2 regions of the Jeotgalibacillus malaysiensis genome follow, and region 2 is predicted to be linked to the other one. Evidence: riboswitches for the same ligand, from Rfam matches in the RefSeq annotation. Region 2 holds a riboswitch; the other holds the start of a gene.
The links. A riboswitch is a leader RNA that binds a small molecule or an ion and turns the genes downstream of it on or off. The one in region 2 is predicted to bind S-adenosylmethionine.
Positions count from the first base shown of each region.

Region 1: another riboswitch for S-adenosylmethionine. It lies ahead of LG330_RS17970 (hypothetical protein); the one in region 2 lies ahead of LG330_RS05645 (Na+/H+ antiporter NhaC family protein).

Region 1 covers NZ_CP085252.1:3,459,583-3,471,073, forward strand. Annotated here, with positions in the region: gene LG330_RS17930 (GntR family transcriptional regulator) at 1-356, opposite strand, end outside; gene LG330_RS17935 (diguanylate cyclase) at 493-2,073, opposite strand; gene LG330_RS17940 (GNAT family N-acetyltransferase) at 2,199-2,678, opposite strand; gene LG330_RS17945 (histidine phosphatase family protein) at 2,675-3,232, opposite strand; gene LG330_RS17950 (hypothetical protein) at 3,254-3,487, opposite strand; gene LG330_RS17955 (YcxB family protein) at 3,628-3,849, opposite strand; gene LG330_RS17960 (hypothetical protein) at 3,873-4,184, opposite strand; gene LG330_RS17965 (class I SAM-dependent methyltransferase) at 4,424-5,050, shown strand; SAM riboswitch class I at 5,094-5,198, shown strand; gene LG330_RS17970 (hypothetical protein) at 5,287-5,628, shown strand; gene LG330_RS17975 (hypothetical protein) at 5,813-6,127, opposite strand; gene LG330_RS17980 (tRNA dihydrouridine synthase) at 6,531-7,532, shown strand; gene hpaB (4-hydroxyphenylacetate 3-monooxygenase, oxygenase component) at 7,584-9,014, opposite strand; gene LG330_RS17990 (iron-siderophore ABC transporter substrate-binding protein) at 9,274-10,344, shown strand; gene LG330_RS17995 (FecCD family ABC transporter permease) at 10,346-11,380, shown strand; gene LG330_RS18000 (FecCD family ABC transporter permease) at 11,377-11,491, shown strand, end outside.
Region 2 covers NZ_CP085252.1:990,294-1,001,784, forward strand. Annotated here, with positions in the region: gene LG330_RS05615 (ABC transporter substrate-binding protein) at 1-403, shown strand, start outside; gene LG330_RS05620 (ABC transporter permease) at 408-1,181, shown strand; gene LG330_RS05625 (winged helix-turn-helix transcriptional regulator) at 1,215-1,640, opposite strand; gene LG330_RS05630 (DUF4242 domain-containing protein) at 1,798-2,325, shown strand; gene LG330_RS05635 (acyl-CoA dehydrogenase family protein) at 2,391-3,443, shown strand; gene LG330_RS05640 (SRPBCC family protein) at 3,522-3,974, shown strand; SAM riboswitch class I at 4,068-4,173, shown strand; gene LG330_RS05645 (Na+/H+ antiporter NhaC family protein) at 4,245-5,618, shown strand; gene LG330_RS05650 (L-lactate permease) at 5,943-7,730, shown strand; gene LG330_RS05655 ((Fe-S)-binding protein) at 7,737-8,456, shown strand; gene LG330_RS05660 (LutB/LldF family L-lactate oxidation iron-sulfur protein) at 8,471-9,898, shown strand; gene LG330_RS05665 (lactate utilization protein C) at 9,895-10,587, shown strand; gene LG330_RS05670 (FadR/GntR family transcriptional regulator) at 10,666-11,379, shown strand.

The sequences.
Region 1 (11,491 bases), 1.1 Mb from region 2:
ATATCTAAAAGTTCCTTCATTTCTTCTAAAGTCAGGCCAATCTCCCTGCTGTTAGTGATCACAGCACTAAGCTGTTCCTCGATTACTTTCAATTTCTTTTCTCTCATCACTTCCAGGTTCTGTTCAGCAACAAACGATCCTTTGCCGACGACTGAATAAATAAATCCAGCCTTTTCAAGCTCCTCATAGGCTCGCTTCGTGGTAATTACACTGATGTGCAGATCTTTTGCTAGTTGTCGAATTGAAGGCAGTGATTCACCTTCTGAAAGATCACCCGACAGGATCAGTGATTTCACCTGATGTGTAATTTGCTCATAGATTGGATCCTTTGAGCTGTTTGAAATGATAATCTGCATGTATATCCCTCGTTTTTTCATCATTAATGATATATTGTATATATACTTTATATACACTATATACAGATGACTTATTAAATGCAAGCTTTTTCAAAATAAAAAACAGCGATTAAACCTGAAGTCTAATCGCTGTTCTTCATCCGTGCTTTCTATCTAAATGATTTGTTTCTCTGGAGTATACCGACACCCTGTTACGCCCATCCTCTTTCGCCACATACAAAGCATGATCCGCCTGATTCAAAAGCTGGAATAAGGTTTCTTCAGGCTCATGGTTTGCAGACGCGACACCAAGACTCAATGTAACAGGGAGCACTCCCTCTTTCATGTGAAAAGGATGGTCTTCAACATGCTGACGCAGCTGCTCCGCTACCTTTTCACCTGCAGGCAGATCCGTATTTCGCAGCGCCAGCACGAATTCTTCACCGCCATAACGGTCGAATAGCTGATCAGCGTTCAACTGTTCCTGACACAATTTCACGACATGCTTCAATACCTGATCACCGACTGCATGTCCATATGTATCATTCACTTTTTTAAAATGGTCAATATCCATCAGGATGACAGTCAGCGGACGCTTCTCTTCTGTCGCCTCTGCAATATACTGATCACACATTTGAAAAAAGGCGCGCCTGTTATAAATTTGCGTAAGGTCATCGTAAAAAGCCTGTTGTTCGAGCTGCAGCTGCAGTCTTTTCACTTCAGTGATGTCAGTAAAAATGAGCAGCTGACCTTTATGGTAAAGTCCATGGAGAAGCGGCGTTGTACGAATTTGATAGGTGTACGGCTGATGATCTTCACCGGTAAATTGAAGATCTTTCTGAATAGCTTTCTTTTCAATTTCAAAAGGGAAATTTTCAACTGAAAAGTCTTTCCACATTTCATCAAAATGTCTGCCGAACATTGCTTTACTTAAGCCGGGAAACATTTTTTCAGCTGCAGCATTATATTCAATGAGACGGCCATATTCATCAAGTACGAGTACGCCATCATTAATATTGTTAAAGATCGTATTTTTAGCAATCGGCATAATTCTGAACAGACGTGAGGAACCGATAGCCCAAAGGTAAAGCATTGACGAGATCCATAGCACCATTGGAACCGGGTCGATCCCGGGCGGTGTGAATCCGATCAGGTAGACAAACGCTGTCACCATTGGCAGCAGCTGTCCAAATAAAAGAGCGACCAGCTGAGGTTTATATTCCCGTGACGTTTCTCTCCATTGTGAAAGCAGCAAATAAAAGGCGACAAACATGCTTGCAAACGTCACGATCCCATGAATGATGTACCATGCTCCTATTTCCTGACGTGCATACGGTGCACCGAGTTCAGGGTCAAGTTCAAATACGCGGTAATGTAAGTGGTGAAAATCATTCGTAGCCACCATGAAGAGACTGATGACAGGCACAAGGAGAATCAGCAGATACCGTTTACGAAAAATATTAATTCCAAGATACTGCATGATAAATAATAACCCGAGCGGCGCTGAGATCGGCATCCCTATGTAAAGAATCGTATTCCAGAATTTCAGTTCTTCAAGAGAAGTCGAAAGCAGACTGAATGCTGTCCCGAAGCAGTAAATACTGATGAGTAAGGTGTATAACACGAATATATAAGCGATATTTGTATATTGATGACGTTTAAAAAAGACGTAAAAGCTTAAAAATAGATTCAGTACACCGGAAGTGCAGGCAAGGGTAATATAAGCAGACAATTCCATCGTCACAGTCTGGCACCTTCTTTACAGGAGACTTTTAAATTCACTTTAGCATATGGGATGTGAGATAGGGGGCTTTTGAACTATTTTTATTCACCTGATAAATGTAAGATGTATGATTGCAGCTGCTAGGTCTGCCCATTTAATTGAACATCCTCACTTGTAGTCATGTCGATGACAAATCCATTTTTCAACAAGACCTTTTGCGAAGCAATATGCTGATCAGTCGTTTGTGCAGTCAGTTTTTTCAATCCTCTTTTGCGCATGTCATGGATCAGCAGTTCCAAAGCTTTACTAGCCACTTCTTTTCCGGCGTAAGCTTGAGCAATCCTGTACCCAACACTTCCTGAGTGCTCTTCATAAGTGAGGTCTGTTACATTAATTCTGCCCACAATATTATTCCCTTCACCTTTGATCAAAAAGAATAACCCATCACCAGCCGCCTGTTCATCAAGCAATGCCTGATGATGCTGCGCAAAAATCTCTGGCCTGAAATAATGATCTCCACGATCTGGCACCATACTGCTGAAATATGCGCGGTTTTCCTTTTCAAATTGAAGAAGACTTAACGTATCTGATGCCTGCAAAGGTTCAATGCTGATATTCATGTAAATGCTCCTATTCCCTTCACTCGTTTCAACAAATCTTCTTCAAAACGCAGCTGATAAATATCAGGCATGGCGAGTTGTCTCCAGAAGGCGAAATCATAGTGAGGATCGAAATACTGCATGATCAGCACCATGATGTTCCCGTGCGTCCCAATCGCAACATGCTGTCCTGCATACTCCTTCAGCACATGCTTCATTGCCTTCACACCTCTTTGCTGCGCAGCCAGATTCGATTCCCCTCCTTCCCAGGAAAATGAAGGATTCTCCCACACTTTTGTGATCGCTTTGTTAAAATCTTCAGCGGGCTGAGCCGTTAGTGTTCGTTCTTTGAACCCTTCAACTATTTCAATCTCACTTCCTATATAACCAGCAATTCCTTCAACTGTTTGAACCGCCCGTTTGTAAGGACTTGATAAGACTGCATGAATGTTTTCGTATGTTAAGCACCCCGTCACTGCTGCAGCGTCCTTCACTCCTTTTTCGGACAAGGGACGATGCATTTCATCCGGTGTGTAGTGTGAGTGGGCGTGCCTGATCAGATAGATCGTTGTCAATGTTATTCAACTCCAATATCGTCATTGAAAAAATGATAAAAATAAAAGTAAAATACCTAATGAAACAATAACTTTGCCGCCATTTTTTTGACCTTTTTCAATCAATCTGAATCCTGACATGGTGATCCATCCAGCAAGCGAGATCATTGCAATCAATGATAGCCACGTAATTTCATTGAAGATCAGGCTTGGAATTGTTGTGAAGATAAAAAGCCCCAGAAAGATAGTTTCTGTTATGTTGATCAACTTTTTCATAGTTACCCTCCACCTGAAATATCGCAATCAGTCATTTATTATTATTCTGACACGATAGGGTATAAATGTATATTTATTTTTCTATATTATGGTATACAAAAACGCCTGGTTACAATGTTCCAGACGTTTGATCATGTATGTTATTTAGCCGCTTCACTACTAGCCCGATACTCTTCTCTGATCCGTTTCCTCACCCGGCCAATCAGATTTTCAAATCGCAGCTGATCAGTTTCTGATAAGCCGTCAGGATGTTTGGGAAGGAATAAGATCTGTGCTCTAGACATAAAGAGGTAGTAATTTCTCTGGTCCTCACCGATCCGGATGATACCATCCCAGTCAAATGCAATCGTTGAGTATTGCATCTTTCGAATGACTCCTTCTGCGTCTAGTTCAAATTCGACAGGGCCAACAGCATTGTCCATATTTTTCCCTCAAACTGTTTCCTGACACTTTTAATCGTTGTTTTTTCAAGCGCTGGCGGCACGAAGACACCGGTAAGAATAATCAGCAGAATCCCGACAATTGCACCTGGAAAAGAGCTGAATAAGTTAAGAGTAAGAGAGAGGATAAGGACCGTCAGCAGCATGATCAGCGTGGCTCTTTTTTTATAGCTGTTCAGCTCATCAGTAAGTGCAAGCCGCTTGATCTGCATATCTATATAGTCCTGAGTCGTATAATTTGCCTGAAATTTCATCATTCGTTTGTTGAATCACCTTTCTTCGTTGTGTCAGTGTCACCGTAACATAGGTGTGCAGTGCTGTGACAGGGGTATGTTGTGAAACTTAGAATATGTTCTTTTACATATGGTACAATCAATACAAATAATTGGAAGGTGTGGTTACATATGAAAAACGTTAATATGACAGAGGTTAACGGACGCTAATACGGGCAGCTTTTTGAATGCCCGACATATTGAAACATATAGGAGGAGCATTCTTGTTAAATAACACTGGATTTAATTTATGGGCAAATAGCTATGATCAGACGGTAAAGGTGAGTGAAGAAAGTAATCTGTACCCTTTTGCCGGCTACAAAGAAATTCTGAATACGATTTTTAACACTGTGATGAACCAAGAAAACGCTGAGGTCCTTGATATCGGTTTTGGGACAGGCGTGTTGACGAATAAGCTGTATGAGAATGGACATCTGATCGACGGGATCGACTTTTCATCTGAAATGATTTCGATTGCGAAGAAAAAGATGCCTGAGGCCAACCTGATTGAGTGGGATATCTCAAATGGTCTGCCACCTGCACTTCAGGAGAAAAAATACGATTTTATTGTGAGTACGTATACACTGCACCACCTGAATGATGAAGAAAAGGTCACGTTTATCCGTGAGCTGTTATCTCATTTAAAAACAGGCGGTCAGCTGCTGATTGGTGATATTGCTTTTGGTAAAAGGGATCAGCTTGAGAATTGTCGTAAGGCGCATCTTAAGCATTGGGATGAAGATGAGTTCTACTTTGTCGCTGATGAATTAAAGGCGGCATTGGACGGCGTTTGCAAATGCGATTTTCACGAACTTTCGCATTGTGGCGGCGTGATGGTGATCACTGCTTAAAGACATTTCACCCTGAAAATGGTACAATATAATCAATTAAATAAGGTTATCAAGAGTGAACGAGAGTACTGGCTCAGTGACTTCACAGCAACCTGCCCATAAGGTAAGGTGCTCCCACCAGCAAAGCGCAGGCTTTGGATGATAACGAACGGACCATGGTCCCTGTTGCATTCATTGCAGCAGGGATTTTTTCGTTTCTCTTGATTCTTATTTAAAAATTTGGAGGAGAGATGAAGATGAATGCTTCAGGAATGTTGAGAGGGTACGCTTCAAAGGCTATGCCGAATGATGCGTACTTCGCGCACGTCACAAAGACCATGGAGAAGCAATTGAAGCAGTGGGATTCGGATTATGAGCTATTTGTAAATACCACAGATGGTTACCAAATCGCAGTTTTACTTGGGGAAAAGCGTTACGCATCAGCATTGAGTGTTGAAGAATGGGATACCCTTCAGCAAAACGCTCCCTTTTCAGTAGACCGGGCAATTTGGCAGCAGCTGCAGGAACAGGGTCTTGAGGTGAAGACTGGGTTTGGGGACTATATTGAGAAGGTGTTCGGGGGTTTTATGAGTAACTAAGTTAGCGTCTGCACTTTGGGGCGGAGGTTAACGGGCCACCCGTCTCCAAAGTGTTTTATTTTTTACCCCAGTTCCTCATCCCGCTCTCACTCCCATTTAGCATCATCTGATAATAAACCCATCACATATTTCTCATAAACTTCTGCCAGCCGTGCCTCAAGCATTGAGCCCTATCTAAAGACTCTCACGCCACATCCGGTTCTTCATCTAAAGCTGATTTCATTGCTAAAAGCACTTCTTTATCAAATGTTTTCTGAGCAATTTCAGGATAGGACAGAGCACTGATAATAAAATTGTAAACTTCTGAATGTCTCTGCGCCTCATCCAGCAGGTTCACCACGTTACACCCTAAAGCAACGAGCGCACCCTGCCTTAATACTTCCGCTTCCTTTTCATGCAAAAACATCGTCTCAGCATCCACTTCAGTAAAAAGAAAACGTTCAAAATCAACCGGTTCATAGTCAATGTTATGAGCGAACCCACCATAGCTTCTGGTCATGTCATGGTACATCCAGAGAATGTGGCCGATTGTTTCCCGACACTCTTTAAAATTGTCTGGGGTTAGTTTAAATGGCTTCCTCATGGAGTTTCCTGCTTTCATATGAATGTGTACTGCCGGGACGGAGGTTAAAGGGTCATCTCATGACCATCTCACCTCCGTCCCTAAATCACACGAAACATTTTTACCATTATACACCAGCGTATAGAACGTGTAATGATTAAGGTTGATGAATGATTACATATCAATTCAGTAGATAGTTGGAAAACAGCCTCCTCCCCTTGCACTTTCATCCAAATCCTATTAAAGTATATAAAGACCAAAGTCAAGCGAAACTAGTCATTGATGATTTTATATAATATGTTGGGAACGTGTTTCCTCTATAGAAAGGGTTCAGATAGATATGAAAGATAATTTCTGGCATGAGTTGCCGCGCCCATTTTTTGTGCTTGCACCGATGGAAGCAGTGACAGATGTCGTGTTTCGTCATGTTGTCAGTGAAGCAGCGAGACCTGATGTGTTTTTTACGGAGTTTACGAATTCAGAAAGCTATTGCCATCCGCGCGGAAAAGACAGCGTGAAGGGTCGTCTCACTTTTACAGAGGATGAGCAGCCGATTGTTGCGCATATCTGGGGTGACAAGCCTGAATATTTCCGCCAGATGAGTATCGGGATGGCTGAGATGGGCTATCGCGGCGTGGATATTAATATGGGCTGTCCTGTACAAAACGTTGCAGCAAACGGAAAAGGATCAGGACTGATCCGTCATCCGGAGACTGCGGCTGCTATTATTCAGGCGGCAAAAGCAGGCGGTCTGCCTGTCAGCGTGAAGACACGTCTCGGCTATACGAATGTAGATGAGTGGCATGACTGGCTGAAGCATATTCTTGAACAGGATATCGCCAACCTGTCGATCCACCTTCGGACGAAAAAAGAGATGAGCAGTGTGCCGGCGCACTGGGAGCTGATCCCTGAGATCAAAAAGCTGCGCGATGAGATTGCACCACATACGCTTCTAACAATCAACGGTGATATCGAGGACCGTCAGATGGGCCTTGAGCTTGCTGAGAAGTACGGAATTGACGGCGTGATGATCGGGCGCGGGATTTTCCATAATCCTTTTGCGTTTGAAACGGAGAAGAAAGAGCATACGAGCGAGGAGCTGCTTGATCTGCTTCGTCTGCAGCTTGATCTGCATGATAAGTATTCAAGAGAGCTTGAGCCACGTGCATTCAAACCACTTCGCAGATTCTTCAAGATCTATGTACGTGGATTCCGCGGGGCAAGTGAACTGAGAAATCGTCTGATGGAAACGGAGACAACGGATGAGGTTCGTGATCTATTGAATGAATTCACAGAGAAAAATGGCGTGAATGAAGAACAGGGATTTTCGGTTATTAAATAAAGAATGAAGAGAAAAGCTGATTTGGCTTTTCTCTTTTTTTATGATCTGAAATTACTTTCCCGCAAGAAAACCCTTCACCATCTCAACTGAATCCCCTCTGTCATACCTGCCATATAACTGATCTGCCAGCCTCACAGGATCGCCGAAAAAGAATCGTTCATATAATTTCTGCCTCGAACCAAAGGCGCTCATCGACAAATCCCATGCAAGACGGAACAGCTTTACTCTTTCATAGCCATCCTGATTTGCCGACTGTAAATGATCACTGAGGACCTCTTTCATGTCTCCTCCAAAATCCTCTTCAGAAGGAATTGCCACAAGCCCGCTCGCACTAATCAGCTGTATGATTTCAATGAAGCGTGGATAGATCCGCGGGTAGTAGTTTACTGCAGCAAGCAGCGGGTTGGGGTCAGGTGTCATCGTACCCCACTGATTTATTTTGGCGTTATGCTCTGACTGAACCAAAAAGCTTTTCATTGCTTCAAGCGCAATTGCCACTTCAGAAAATTTCTCCCGGATATGCTGGTATTCACTAATATTGATGCTATCAATAATAGACTGAATAACGCCGAGAATAAACGTTGTTTTAATCACATTTTTAGATACAACCTGATGGGCAGTATGTTCAAAAATATGACTCTGGCTGTACAGAAGGTTTTTCACAATCGGACTGCCATGCAAAAACACCCGATCCCACGGAACGAGAACATTGTCAAAGAGGACAATCGCATCCATTTCATCAAACTGACAACCAAGTGGATGATCATAAGGTGAATCCTTATAAGCAAAGGATTCACGGCCTATAAACGTCAATCCCTGGGTGTCACAGGGAATTGCAAATGCGTAGGAAAAAGCTTCGTCATCTGTGTTTGAAGGAACCGGATAAACAAGAATTTCATCAGTCATCCCTGCTTGAGTGGCTAAAATGCGGGAGCCGTTGATCACAATCCCATCTGCTGTTTTCTTGACCATCCGTGCAGCAACACCTGCTCCGTCCGCCATTTTAGAACGGTCTTTTTGCGGACTGACGAATACATGTGTTAAGTATAGGTCGTTCTTACTCACGTATTCATAATAGTTCCTGATATTTTCCGCGCACTTTTCATCTTCGGCTGTAAAAAGCTCAGCTGATGCGTTTAGCACCATCAGAATCGTATTCATATAATCCGGGGATCTTCCCATCATCCCCAGGTGGCTCTTTGCCCACTCCTGGATCATCAGCCTTCTTTTCTCTAAATCCTCTTTTGTCTTCGGCTCTAAAAAGGATGTTCCTGTGATGCCAGACTTTCCGGAAATAAACGTCATGGTGCTTTTCAAGTCGGGTTGGTGCTGAAGGTCATATAGCTTTGCCTGGCTCGCCATGACACCTTTAAAAGCAAGGTGATCGGAGATGTTACCGGTGATGCGGCTGCCATCCAGCAGTAGATTCGTCTTAAGCTGGTTAATCCGGTTGAGGTACTGCTCCCCTGTTGAGATACCCATCGTTACAAGCTCCTTCTTTGAATAGGTCTGTAACTTATAGTTATGAGGGGAATTGGATTGTGTGACTGTCATATTCATTGATGCAGTTTGACCACCGAGCCTTTTAAATTCATTCAGTCGTGAACATTGTAGTCGTTTGAATTGCATGAAATATTGCAATCGTTTCAAATATATAATTGACAAGTTACAATATCCAGTCTAAAGTAATGATAATGATAATTGTTATCAATTAATTTAAAAGAAGGTAGGAATAGAGATCATGGCATTTAAAGTAAAGTCTCCACTGTTTACATTTTCAATTTCAGCATTGCTGATGCTTGCACTTGCAGGTTGTTCAGATGATTCAGCTTCTGAAGATACAGAAACAACAGAAGATACGGGTACGGAAACGACTGAAACTGAAGCATCTTCAGATGAATACCCGATTGTGATTGAACATGCTCTAGGAGAAACAACGATTGAAGAAAAGCCTGAGCGTGTGGCAGCGATCGCATGGTCAAACCATGATGTACCGCTTGCACTCGGTGTGATGCCGGTTGGCTTATCGGCTGCAAACTATGGCGTACAGGATGACAGCGGTATTCTTCCATGGACTGCTGAAGCAATTGAAGAGCTTGATGGAGAAGCTCCGGTTCTTTTCCAGGATACAGATGGCCTTGACTTTGAAGCAGTGGCAGATGTGGCTCCGGATGTGATTCTTGCTGCATACTCAGGACTGACGCAGGAAGAGTACGATACATTAAGCCAGATTGCACCTGTAGTTGCTTATCAGGATGCTCCATGGGTTTCTTCATGGCGCGAGCAGGTAACGTACAACTCAATGGCGATGGGAATGGCTGAAGAAGGTGAACAGCTGATTGCTGATACAGAGCAGTTAATCGCTGATAAAGTTGCAGAATATCCTGAATTCGAGGGGAAAAAAGCAGCATTCTTAAGTATTAACGCAGCTGACCTTTCTTCATTCTTTGTCTATTCAGCTACAGATCCACGCGGCGCGTTCCTAGAAGAGATTGGAATGGAATATCCTGAAAGCATCACAAGCGAATTTTCTGATCCTGATGCCTTCTATATTGAAGCAAGCGCAGAAAATGCAGATATACTGAATGATGCGGATGTACTTGTTTCTTATGGTGATGAGAATACATTAGAGACGCTGCAAAATGATCCTATCTTTGGACAGATACCGGCGATTGAAAGAGGTTCTGTTGTCATCATCGGCGATAACACACCGCTTGCAGCATCAGGTACGCCAAGTACGCTGTCAATTGAATACACGATTGATGAGTACCTCACACTGATGTCAGAAGCTGTAAGCAACCTAGAGCAATAAAATGAATAATCTTTCCGTTACAGCACACAAGCAGTGGCATATGCCAAAGCACTTCATTAAGCTGCTGGTTATATCGATTGTACTGTTAGCGGTATGCATATTTGCTTCACTTGTATTCGGGTCACGGGCACTGGCAATGAATGATATCATTTCCGGTTTGTTCAACGCTGATGTCCAGACCCACGAAGCAAATGTTGTACGGCAGAGAATTGCGAGAACGATCTTCGGTTTCATGTGCGGCGCAGCACTTGGTGTGTCCGGGGCCCTGCTTCAATCAGTTACCCGAAACCCGATTGCTGACCCGAGTATACTCGGTGTGAATACCGGGGCAGCACTATTTGTCGTTTGTGGTATCGCTTTTTTCAATATCAACAGTTCAGCGCAGTTTATTGTCTTTGCTCTTGCAGGCGCGATACTCACTGCTATATTTGTATACGGAATTGGTGCAATGGGTCGTGGCGGTGCCACGCCCCTTAAGCTCGTTTTAGCGGGCGCTGCAACAAGTGCCGCTCTATCCTCACTTGTAATGGCAGTGATGATCCCCCGTTCGAGCGTAATGGACCAGTTCAGATTCTGGCAGGTTGGCAGTGTTGGTGCCGGCACCTGGGATTCAGTAAAAATTTTTATTCCTTTTCTCGTCATCGGTCTGATCATTGCTGTTGTCACAGCACCTGCGCTTAATGCGCTGGCCTTAGGTGATGAAGCTGCCAAAGGGCTTGGTGTGAAGACAGGAACACTCAGACTGATTGCAGCGCTTGGCGGTGTCATGTTATGCGGTGTAACAACTGCGCTTGCAGGACCGATTGGCTTTATCGGTCTTCTTGCCCCTCACCTGATTCGCCTGATAATTGGACATGATCTGCGCTTTATGATTCCGATGTCTGCTATCTCAGGCGCGATTGTTCTGAGCATTTCTGACGTTGCCGGCCGGGTGCTTGGAAGTCCGGGTGAACTTGAAGTTGGTGTTGTTACAGCATTTGTTGGCGCACCTGTATTAATTTTAATTACAATGAAAGCGAAAATGCGTGCATTATGATGAATGAAATGATTCAGCCTATAAAATCAGGAAGAATAAAAAGGCAACGCAGGTTTCTGGCTGTCACAGCTATCCTTACCGTACTGGCATTGGCGCTCAGTGGCGCTATGC
Region 2 (11,491 bases):
AGCGGAGCCTTTTGGTGCGCAGTCAGTCGTACTTGAAACAGGAAAAGTATTATACCAGGACAATGAAGTATGGCTGAATTCTGTGGATTGTGCACTGATTCTTCACAATGATTTTATTGAGGATAACGAGGACATTGCTCAGGCGTTTGTGAGCAGCTATGTGGAGGCAGGCCATAAAGCCGAATTGAAGGACGATCATGTAAAAGAAATCTCTTCAGAGTATATGGATGTGAATGAAGAAGTAATGGACTTATCTTTTGAGTGGATTTCTTATGATGACCTGAGAATTCCGGAGGATTCATATGAAGAGTTGAGAGGTTACCTGATTGAGATGGGTTTGACTGACAACCCGCCAACATACGAAGAATTTGTTGATTCTACTCTAATAGACGAAGCGATGTGATTGGATGAAGTGGTTTAAAAAATCTGGAAACGTTTTGATAGGCGCAATCATTATTATTTCAATTTGGCAGCTGACAACGATGCTGACAGATATGCCGGAAGCACTTCTTCCGACACCGTTGATGGTTGCGCAGGGCATTATCAGCCTGATTGCTGATGGAACATTTTTTGAACACCTCAGTGTGAGTATGATGCGCTTTTTAGCGGGCTACTTATCAGCCGTTGTGCTGGCTGTTCTGCTTGGACTATTTCTTGGGAGAATGGAGAGACTCTGGGCAGTCATTGATCCGATAGTGCAGGTTTTAAGACCTGTATCACCGATCGCCTGGTCACCATTTATTGTTCTCTGGTTCGGAATCGGGAGTGCGCCTGCAATAGTGATCATCTTTATTGCAGCATTTTTCCCTGTACTCCTGTCGACTGTTTCAGGGGTGAAAAAGGTAGATCAGACATACCTGAAGCTCGCTCAGAACCTTGAAATCAGGCAGCCTCAGCTGATGACGAAAATCATATTTCCGGCAGCATTTCCCTCTATTGCAAACGGGCTCCATATCGGGTTGGGGACTGCCTGGATTTTCCTTGTCTCAGGTGAAATGGTAGGCTCTCAATCAGGACTTGGCTATTTAATTGTTGACGCAAGAAATCTGTTGAGACTCGACCTGGTTCTTGCAGGGATTATATTTATTGGCATATGCGGCTTGCTCCTTGATAAAGGCATCAGACTGTTTGAAAGGTGGATTGAAAAGCAGTGGGGCGTAGTGCCGAATGATCAGAAGTAAAGCCTGAGACATTTTTGTCCCAGGCTTCACTTTTCAGTCCACTTCAACTACTGACAGCTCGTCAACATTTTCATTACAGTGCGGGCAGTAATAGGCGATATTCACTTCTGTCTGACACCTATCATGGATCAGCTTCTTATAGCACTTATCTAAATGTGATCTTCCCCATAGAATAATGGAGTTAAAAACATCTTCAAGCGCTTCTCCACTCTCAGTCAGTTTGTACTCATAACGGGGTGGATGATCCGAATATAAAGAAGCTGAGATTAACCCACTGCTTTCAAGATACTTGAGGCGATCTGAAAGAAGATTGGATGAGATTCCGTTCAGTTCCTTTTTTAATTCACTAAACGTTTTGTGACCGACCAGAATTTCATGAACGATTAATAATGTCCAGCGATCACCGATTATGTTTAAGGTTTGGGCAATATTACAAGGCAAGTCATATGTGGCTTTCATTGTTGTCCCTCCAGGCTTTTTACAATATATAGATCATAACATATTTAAAATTTGTAACAAGGTTGATTTTTTGAACTTAGTATAATAATATAACCCTAACAGCTAAAGCTGATTATTTTCATCGGAATTATTCATTTTTAAAAAAGGAGCGGATAAAATGAGTTTATATCTAGTGGAATCAACGTTAAAAACAGCAATCAGTCAGAAGGAAGATTTTGAAAAAGAAGTGTCATCTTTGAAGTCTGCATTTGCCTCTCAGAACATTAACCTGATTGAAGTTCAGGTGTCTAAAGACTTCAGCCGAGTATTCTACATTTTTGAAGCAGAAGCAGCTGACCAGCTTGAATCATTACTAAAAGAACATGACCTACAGATTGATCTGTTAAAAGAAGTCAGAATCGTCGGGAAAGATCTTGATGAAGTGAAGAAGGAAGCAAATAACGTGAATTACCTTGTTGAATGGAACCTTCCTGAAGACCTGACGATGGATCAGTATTTAGCGCGCAAAAAGAAAAATTCAGTGCATTACGCAGAAGTACCGGAAGTATCATTTGCAAGAACGTATGTATGTGAGGACATGTCTAAGTGTCTCTGCTTTTATGATGCACCGGATGAAGATGCAGTTAAGCGTGCACGTGAAGCAGTGAATACACCACTTGATTCAATTACAGAAATCAACAAGTAACAATCATCTCCGGGTATGGAGTCCCGGAGATTTTTCACAGGATCAATCAGACAGGAGGCAGACACATGCTGAAGGAAAGCACTGAGGTTGAAAAGATTGTCAGACCTTTAATTGCAGATAAATTAAAACCTCATGTAAAGAAAGTGGATGCAGAAGCATTTTACGCAGAAGAATATTTAAAAAGCCTGGGCGGAGCCGGTTTATTGAATTCTCCGGGTCATGTAGCAGCGGAAGTCGTTGCGAAAGAAATGACAGTGGTAGAAGAAACGGCAAAAAGCTGTATGACAACTGCTTTCAACCTCTGGTGCCATTTAGCTTCTTTGACATATGTGCGAAGCAGTGCAAATAAAGAGCTGAAGGATAAACTGCTGAGACTGCTTGAAGATGGCTCTACGCTTGGAGCAACAGGGCTTTCCAATCCGATGAAATCCTATGCAGGTCTTGAAACACTCCACCTGAAAGCTGATAAAACAGATGATGGATATATCCTGAATGGGAGCCTGCCCTCAGTGTCTAACCTCGGCTCAGACCACTGGTTTGGCATAGTCGCCTCAACTGATCAAGGCAATGAGGTAATGGCGCTCGTCTCATGTGGAATTGAAGGATTAATAATGAAAGAAAAAGCAGAATATCTCGGTGTGAACGGCAGTGCAACATATGCCTGCCAGCTCAAAGACGTTCATATCCCTTCGACATATATCATTTCAGAAGACGCATCAGAATTTGTTAAAAAGATTCGTCCATACTTCGTACTTTATCAGATCCCACTTGGATTTGGTGTGACTGATGCCTCCATCAAATCGATTGAAAAAGCTTCAGCAAAACAAAATGGAGCAAACGCCTATCTATCTGTACAGGCAGATGAACTCGCCGAAGAGCTTGAGAAGCTGCGTAAACGTGCAGATCATTTGGTTAAAGACATTGACTGGTCAGAGATTTTAAAGGTTCGCCTTGAAGCAGTTAAGCTGACTTTAAAAGCCGTACAGGCAGATATGCTTCATAACGGCGGTCCCGCTTACCTTCAGAAAAGCCACCCGGCAAGAAGGCTCAGAGAAGCATACTTTTTTGCCAATCTTACCCCCACTATCAGACATCTTGAAAAAATGCTCGCGAACTAATCAAACGTCGTCAATCGGCGTTTTTTTATTTGTAGTAAAATAGAAACAGTAAAGCATTTTCAGAAGGGAAGGATATATATGATTACATGGAATGAAGAAACAGTGATCAATGCTAATATTGAACATGTGTGGGAATTATTTAAAGACAGGAACATTAAAAGGATTATGCCAAAGGTCATTTCACATGAACTTGTGGAGGGTGAGGAAACAGCGGCTGGCGCAAAGCATCAGCAGACCTACGGTGAAGGAAAACGTGTTGAAACCTATATTGTACATACCCTTGCCTATGAAGAACATGAGGAAGAGAAATATAAGAAGGTTAACTTCGTATTGGGTAAAGCCTTTGACACGACATTTTCATTCAGACTGCTAAAAGAAAATGAGGAGCAGACAAGACTCATCTATGAAGGGGAAAACAAAGGAGCTAACTTTGTCGGGAAAGCGATGCTGAAGCTTGCCGGCAAAAAGCAGGATAATAAAGTTGTGCTCGAGTTCCTTGAGAGAGTAAAGAACGAAGCTGAAAGCGTCTGAAGTGTGATTGAATATTCTCAATTTAACTGATTCTGTTGACTTATCCGACTGAATCACTTATATTTCTACAATCATTAAAAACTTTATAACATCTTCTTATGATGAGAGGCGGAGGGACTGGCCCTTTGAAGCCTCGGCAGCAGACTCGCCATTTGAGTACTGTGCCAATTCCAGCAGGCGTCTGCCTGAGAGATAAGAAAAGCTGTTTGCTTATTCAAGCCTCTTCTTTTTCTTATTGGAGAGGTTTTTTTGTGCCCAAAAACCTCTCCAATGTGTACTTCAACCCGAAATGGGTACATTTTGCAAGACCAGGATACGAGACTATTTCAGGAGGCTATGAGAATGAATCAGGAGAATATTCAGAGCAATCCGCTCGCACTTATTCCGTTTGGCGTATTTATTTTACTTTTTATCGGATCAGGTATTATAACAGGAGACTTTTACTTCATGCCTGTATTGGTTGCGTTGTTTACAGCGATTTTAGTCGCCATGTTGATGAATAGAAAAACAGATTTTCAGACGAAAACAATGCAACTGGCTAAAGGCGGGGGACATCCGAACATTATTTTAATGGTGGTGATCTTCCTTTTAGCCGGTGCGTTCGCTTCAGTCGCAGAAGGTGCCGGTGCTGTTGATTCAACGGTTAACCTTGGACTTTCACTGCTGCCGCAAAATCTGCTGATTGTTGGTCTGTTCGTGATTGCATGCTTTATCTCTATTTCAATGGGGACATCTGTTGGAACAATTGTGGCACTGGCGCCAATTGGACTCGGACTGTCAGAGCAGACCGATATCGGCGTGGCGCTTGCGATGGGTGCAATTGTCAGTGGTGCAATGTTTGGTGATAACCTGTCAATCATTTCTGATACAACGATTGCAGCAGTCCGTACGCAGGGAACAAAAATGAAGGATAAATTTAAGGTCAACATTTTTATTGTTTTACCTGCAGCAATTATCACAGCGATCATTTTCGGTGTATTGACTAGTGGTAACAGCGCTTCTCTTGATGGGGATAACCCGTATAATTTAGTGCAGGTACTGCCTTATCTGGGCGTATTAATTTTTGCTGTTGCCGGGGCAAATGTGATTCTTGTTTTACTCGGCGGAATCATTTTTGCAGGAATTGTTGGACTGGCGCTCGGCGAGTACGGCTTTATGGACTTGATTGGACTGATTGGAGACGGCTTTACAAATATGCAGGAGCTTGCGATGATCGCAATTCTGCTTGGTGGACTTGTAGAGCTGATCAGAGTAAATGGCGGAATTGAATTCCTGCTTCAATCAGTAACAAAGCGCGTGAAATCAAAAAAAGGTGGAGAAGCAGGGATCGCCGGTCTCGTTGGAACAGTAAACCTTGCTACAGCTAACAACACCATTTCGATTATTACTGCAGGACCACTCGCAAAACAGATCGCAGATGAGTACGGAATTGATAAACGCAGATCAGCGAGTTTACTGGATATTTTCTCAAGTTCAGTGCAGGGCGTGATCCCATACGGCGCACAGCTTCTCGCCGTTGCAGGTGTCGCAGGGATTTCCCCGGCTGAAATTGTACCGTACTGTATTTACCCGATTCTGATTGCACTTGCCGGTGTAATAGCGATCGCGATTCAGTTTCCAAGATTTAAAGAGAAAAGTGCATAGTTATTGGTGTAGTGGAACACCCCGATTCAGTGGAGATGCTGCGTCGGGGTGTTTTTTGTGTGCGAAAGGAAGTTGGCGTAGGTCAAATGACACTATTTCCTGAAAGGCATTTGAAATTTTATGAACCGCATATGTTATCTCCTGAACAATGCATGTTATCTCCTGAACCAGTACCTGCACTACACACAACCCCCCCACCAAAAACCCCCTTGCAAAATCCACCCTCATGTAATAACATTGAAAGCACTTACATATAAGGTCATCTGATGACCTTATGACACTAATGCAGAACAAAGGGATTTTACGAAAAAGGGGATGGTTGTGATGGCGCTTGGGACGCTGGCACTGTTTGCTTTAGTGCCGATTTTAACAGTATTGGTTTTTCTCGTGGTGTTGAGGTGGCCTGCGAAGTATGCGATGCCGCTTGCGTTTGCTGTAACAGTAGCGATGGCTTTATTTGTCTGGGATGTACCGGGTAACCAGATTGCGGCTGCGAGTACAAAAGGGGTCGTAACAGCACTTGAAGTGTTGTTCATTGTATTCGGTGCCGTACTGATGCTGAATACGCTAAAGGAAAGTGGTGCAATTCAGACGATTAGACAGGGGTTTATTGATATTTCACCTGATAGGCGGATTCAGGCGATTATTATCTGCTGGCTTTTCGGTTCATTTATTGAAGGGGCATCAGGTTGGGGAACGCCTGCAGCTGTACTTGCGCCGCTATTAGTGGCAATTGGTTTTCCTGCGATGGGGGCAGTTATGGTAGCACTGATTATCCAGTCGACGCCGGTTTCTTACGGGGCTGTTGGTACACCGATTCTGATCGGGGTGTCATCAGGGCTGACAGGATCAGATGCTGTAAATGCCGAGGCTTCAGCGCTTGGCGTGAATTTTAATGAATACATACAGATGATCGGCGGTCAGGTGGCGATTTTTCATGGCATCGTCGGACTGCTGATTCCGCTTTTTATGGTCATGATGCTGACATTTTTCTTTGGAGAGAAGAAATCTCTGAAGGCTGGAGCGGAGGTATGGAAGTTTGCATTATTTGCAGGACTTGCTTTTACGATTCCTTATGCGCTTGTGGCAAATCTGCTTGGTCCTGAGTTTCCGTCATTATTTGGCGGGCTGATTGGTCTGGCGATTGTGGTGCCGGCTGCGAAAAGAGGATTTCTTTTACCGAAAACGCAGTGGGATTTTCCACCGGAGTCTCAGTGGGACCCTGAATGGACGGGTTCGCTTAAAGCAGACAGCTTAAAGCCTGCCAACGTTTCACCTTTTAAAGCATGGTTCCCGTATATTCTGATGGGGCTTCTGCTTGTGTTAACACGTTTTGGCACGCTGCCGTTTGGCAATTGGCTGAAGACACTTGAGCTGTCTGCATCCGAAGTATTCGGCACGCAGATCTCAATTGTGAGTACGCCATTATTTTTACCGGGATTTATTATGATATTGATGTCTATTATGGGGTATTTCCTTTACAGTATGAATAAGGAAACTTATGGAACAGCTGTAAAAAATACGACAGTAATGATTATCAGCGCTGCACCGGCACTACTTTTTGCGGTCCCGATGGTGCAGGTATTTATTAATTCAGATGTTAATGCAACAGGATATATGAGTATGCCCCTCGTGCTTGCTGAAGCGGTATCAGCCATGGTGGGTGAGAACTGGCCGCTTGTGGCACCTGCTATCGGGGCACTCGGTGCGTTCGTTGCGGGAAGTAATACGATCAGTAACATGATGTTTTCCATGTTCCAGTTCGGCACAGCTGAAAATGTCGGCCTGACCCCGGGCATCATTGTAGCGCTTCAGGCAGTCGGCGGTGCAGCAGGAAATATGATCTGCGTGCACAACGTAGTAGCAGCATCTGCGACAGCAGGACTGATCGGAAAAGAGGGTGCACTGATAAGAAAAACGCTGATTCCGACTGCTTACTATGTCATCTTTGCAGGCGCAATCGGGTATATCGCATTAAATGGACTTGGCTTTAACATCGGAACAATGATCGCAGCGCTCGTTGTATTGACTGTCATTTCGATCATTGTAAAAGGACTGCGTGAAAAGGATACGTCACAAGTTGAAGTCAGACAGCAAAAATTTGGAGGTTGATTGGATATGAAAGTTTCACTTTTTATCACATGTTTAGCGGATGTGTTTTATCCGGGGGTTGGGAAAGACACAGTTGAGGTACTTGAGCGGCTCGGGTGCGAGGTGGATTTTCCTGAAAAGCAGACGTGCTGCGGACAGCCGGCATTTAACAGTGGCTACCACAAGGATACAAAGAAAGTCGCAAAGCATACAATCGAAACTTTCTCCCATTCAGATTACGTCGTGCTGCCATCCGGTTCATGTGCGTCCATGATTCATGAATATCATGAGCTATTAAAGGATGAGCCCGAATGGCAGACACGCGCTAAAGCTTTATCGGAAAAAACATACGAATTCACGCAATTTCTCGTTCACGTGTTAAAGGTTGAAAAGGTGGATGCCAAGCTTGATGCGAATGCGACGTACCATACGTCATGCCATATGACACGCCTGTTAAAAGAAAAGGAAGCACCGTTACGTCTGCTTGAAAATGTGGAAGGACTCAATCTTGAGACCCTGCCAAACAGAGAGGCGTGCTGCGGATTTGGCGGAACTTTTTCAGTGAAAATGGCGCAGATTTCCGAGCAGATGGTGGATGAAAAAGTACGTCACATCGAGGATACGAAAGCAGAAGTATTAATCGGCGCTGACTGCGGATGCCTGATGAATATCGGCGGACGCATTGAACGGAAAGGCAAGCCTGTCAAAGTGATGCATATCGCACAGGTACTAAACAGCAGAGCGTAAAGGAGCTGAATGAAATGGGCGTAAAAATAGGAGACCCGGATTTTAAAAAGCGGGTGGATAAAGGCTTAAAGGACACATTTATGCGTGATGCAGTTTCTTCAGCACAGGAACGTCTGAAGAATGCAAAAGGGAAAGCCGAAGAAGAGCTTGGCCACTGGGAAGAATGGCGTAATCTTTCTGAAGAAATCAGAGCACATACGCTTGAAAATATTGATTATTATCTGCATCAGCTGAGTGAAAACGTCAGTAAAAACGGCGGGTCTGTCTTCTTTGCCAAAACTGCAGAAGAAGCCAACCACTATATTACTGAAGTAGCTAAAAAGAAAAATGCAAAAAAAGTGATCAAATCAAAGTCAATGGTGACTGAGGAAATCAGTATGAACGAAGCGCTTGAGAAGGCAGGCTGTGAAGTGATTGAGTCAGATCTAGGCGAATATATTCTGCAAATTGATGATCATGATCCTCCGTCACACATCGTTGCGCCTGCACTTCATAAAAATAAAGAACAGATCCGTGATACATTTCGCGATAAACTCGGTTATACGAACACATCCAATCCCCAGGAGCTGACGCTGTTTGCACGTGAGCAGCTGAGAAAAGAGTTTCTTGAAGCGGATATTGGCGTCACCGGCTGTAACTTTGCAGTTGCAGAATCAGGCAGTATTTCACTTGTCACGAATGAAGGAAATGCGCGTCTTGCAACAGCACTTCCTAAAACGCAGATCACAGTGATGGGAATGGAGCGCGTTGTGCCGACATGGGAAGAGCTTGATATTTTAGTCAGCATGCTGTGCCGCAGTGCAGTTGGTCAGAAGCTGACAAGCTATGTGACCGGACTGACAGGTGCAAAAGGGGAAGGCGACCTTGATGGACCGGAAGAGTTCCACTTAGTAATCGTTGATAACGGCCGTTCAAAAATACTCGGTACTGAATTTCAGGCGGCGCTTCACTGTATCCGCTGCGCAGCGTGTATTAATGTGTGCCCTGTGTATCGGCACGTCGGCGGCCATTCTTACGGCTCCATTTACCCGGGACCGATCGGCGCAGTGCTGACACCACTTTTAGAAGGATATGAGGATCATCAGGAGCTCCCATATGCCTCAACCTTATGTGCAGCCTGTACAGATGCCTGTCCGGTGAAAATTCCGCTGCATGAAATGCTTGTTATGCACAGACGTAATATTGCTGAAGAAAAGCGTACAACGTTATCTGAAACGCTTGCGATGAAAGGATTCGGTATGGTTGCAAGTTCACCGTCACTTTTTAATATGAGTACAAGAACGGCACCGTTTATGCTGTCTCCATTTACAAAAGAAGGTTCGATTAAGAAGGGGCCGGGACCGATGAAGCCATGGACAGATGTCAGGGATTTCCCTGAAACAAGTAAAGAGCGGTTCCGTGACTGGTTCAAATCACGTGACGGGAAAGGAGACGCACAATGATACAAAACCGTGAAAGTTTTTTATCACACGTGGCAGAACAGCTTGGACGCAAGCCGCGTACGGAAGGTGTAGTAAGACCTGACTATAAGCATAAGCCGCATTTGGAAGTCATGAAGGATTATTCAAAGGATCAGCTTGTCGAAGTGTTAAAAACACAGTGTCTGGCAATTCACACTGATTTTAAGGAGACAAAAAAAGCAGATCTGTCTGAGGTGATCGACCAGGTGCTTGAAGAATATGATGCCAAGTCAGTTATAACGTGGGATGACCCACGTTTTGAAGCGTTTGGTCTGAAGGACTTTCAATCGAGAGAATCAGTCGATGTGTGGCGTGCTGAAAACGGCAGTGATTCAGTAGCGCTTGCTGAAAAAGCAGATGTCGGCATCACATTTTCAGATTATACGCTCGCTGAATCAGGTACGGTTGTGCTGCTGAGTGAAAGCGGTAAAGGCAGATCTGTCAGTCTCTTGCCGACTTATTACATTGCCATTATTCCCAAAAGCACGCTTGTACCGCGTATGACGCAGGCAACGACTGCAATTCATCAGATGGCTGAACGTGGCGAGCGCGTGCCGTCATGCGTGAATTTTATCAGTGGCCCGAGTAACAGTGCTGATATTGAAATGAGTCTTGTAGTAGGTGTTCATGGACCGATCCGTGCGTGTTATATTCTTGTTGATGATGAATAAAGAGCAGGACCGGCTGAGACAGAAATCAGCCGGTCCTGTGCTATAATAAAGACATTAGAATCAAACGGGGTGCAGGTCATGGCGTTTAAGCAGGTACAGACAAAAAAGATATCAGAAGTGATCCGCGAACAGCTGGAAGAGATGATCCGCAAGGGGGATTTCAAACCGGGGGAGCGGCTTGATTCTGTTGAAAAGCTGGCAAAGGAATTCAACGTCAGCCGATCGGCCGTCCGTGAAGCGCTCAGTGCACTGCGCGCAGTCGGGCTTATTACGATCCGGCAGGGTGAAGGCACGTTTATTAATAAGTTTGACTTCTCTGAGCTGATTGCGCCGGTTGCAGATACATTTATTTCAAAGCAGGAAATGCTTGAACTATTTGAGGTGCGGAAAATTCTGGAGGCAGGTGCCGCAAAGCTTGCAGCTGAGAACCGAACGGATGGGCAGTTAGCTGAAATGAAAAGTGCACTCGTTGAAATGGATGCAGCAGAAGGCAATCAGGATCTCGGTGAAAAAGCAGATGTTAAATTTCACCTGGCAATTGCCGGGAGTTCAGGTAACAACCTGCTGAAGGATATGATGCACCAGATGGCTGAGACGCTGGGGAAGACGATGTATGAAAGCAGACGGATCGCATTGTTTGCTGATCAGGAGCAGTTTCACAGGCTGCAAGTTGAGCACCAGGCGATTTTTGAAGCTGTGAGCAGCCGGGATGGTGAAGAGGCTGAGCGTGCTATGCTAGAGCATTTGAGAAATGTGGAGCAGACACTGATTGATTTTCACGGGAATCAATAGCTAAGCTGCAGCGGCATAGTCCGCTGTGGCTTTTGCTATGTTATGCAGTCTCTTTTAAGCGTTGTAATAGTTTAAGCACTCTTTCATAGCATAATAAATAAAGCGTGCTATG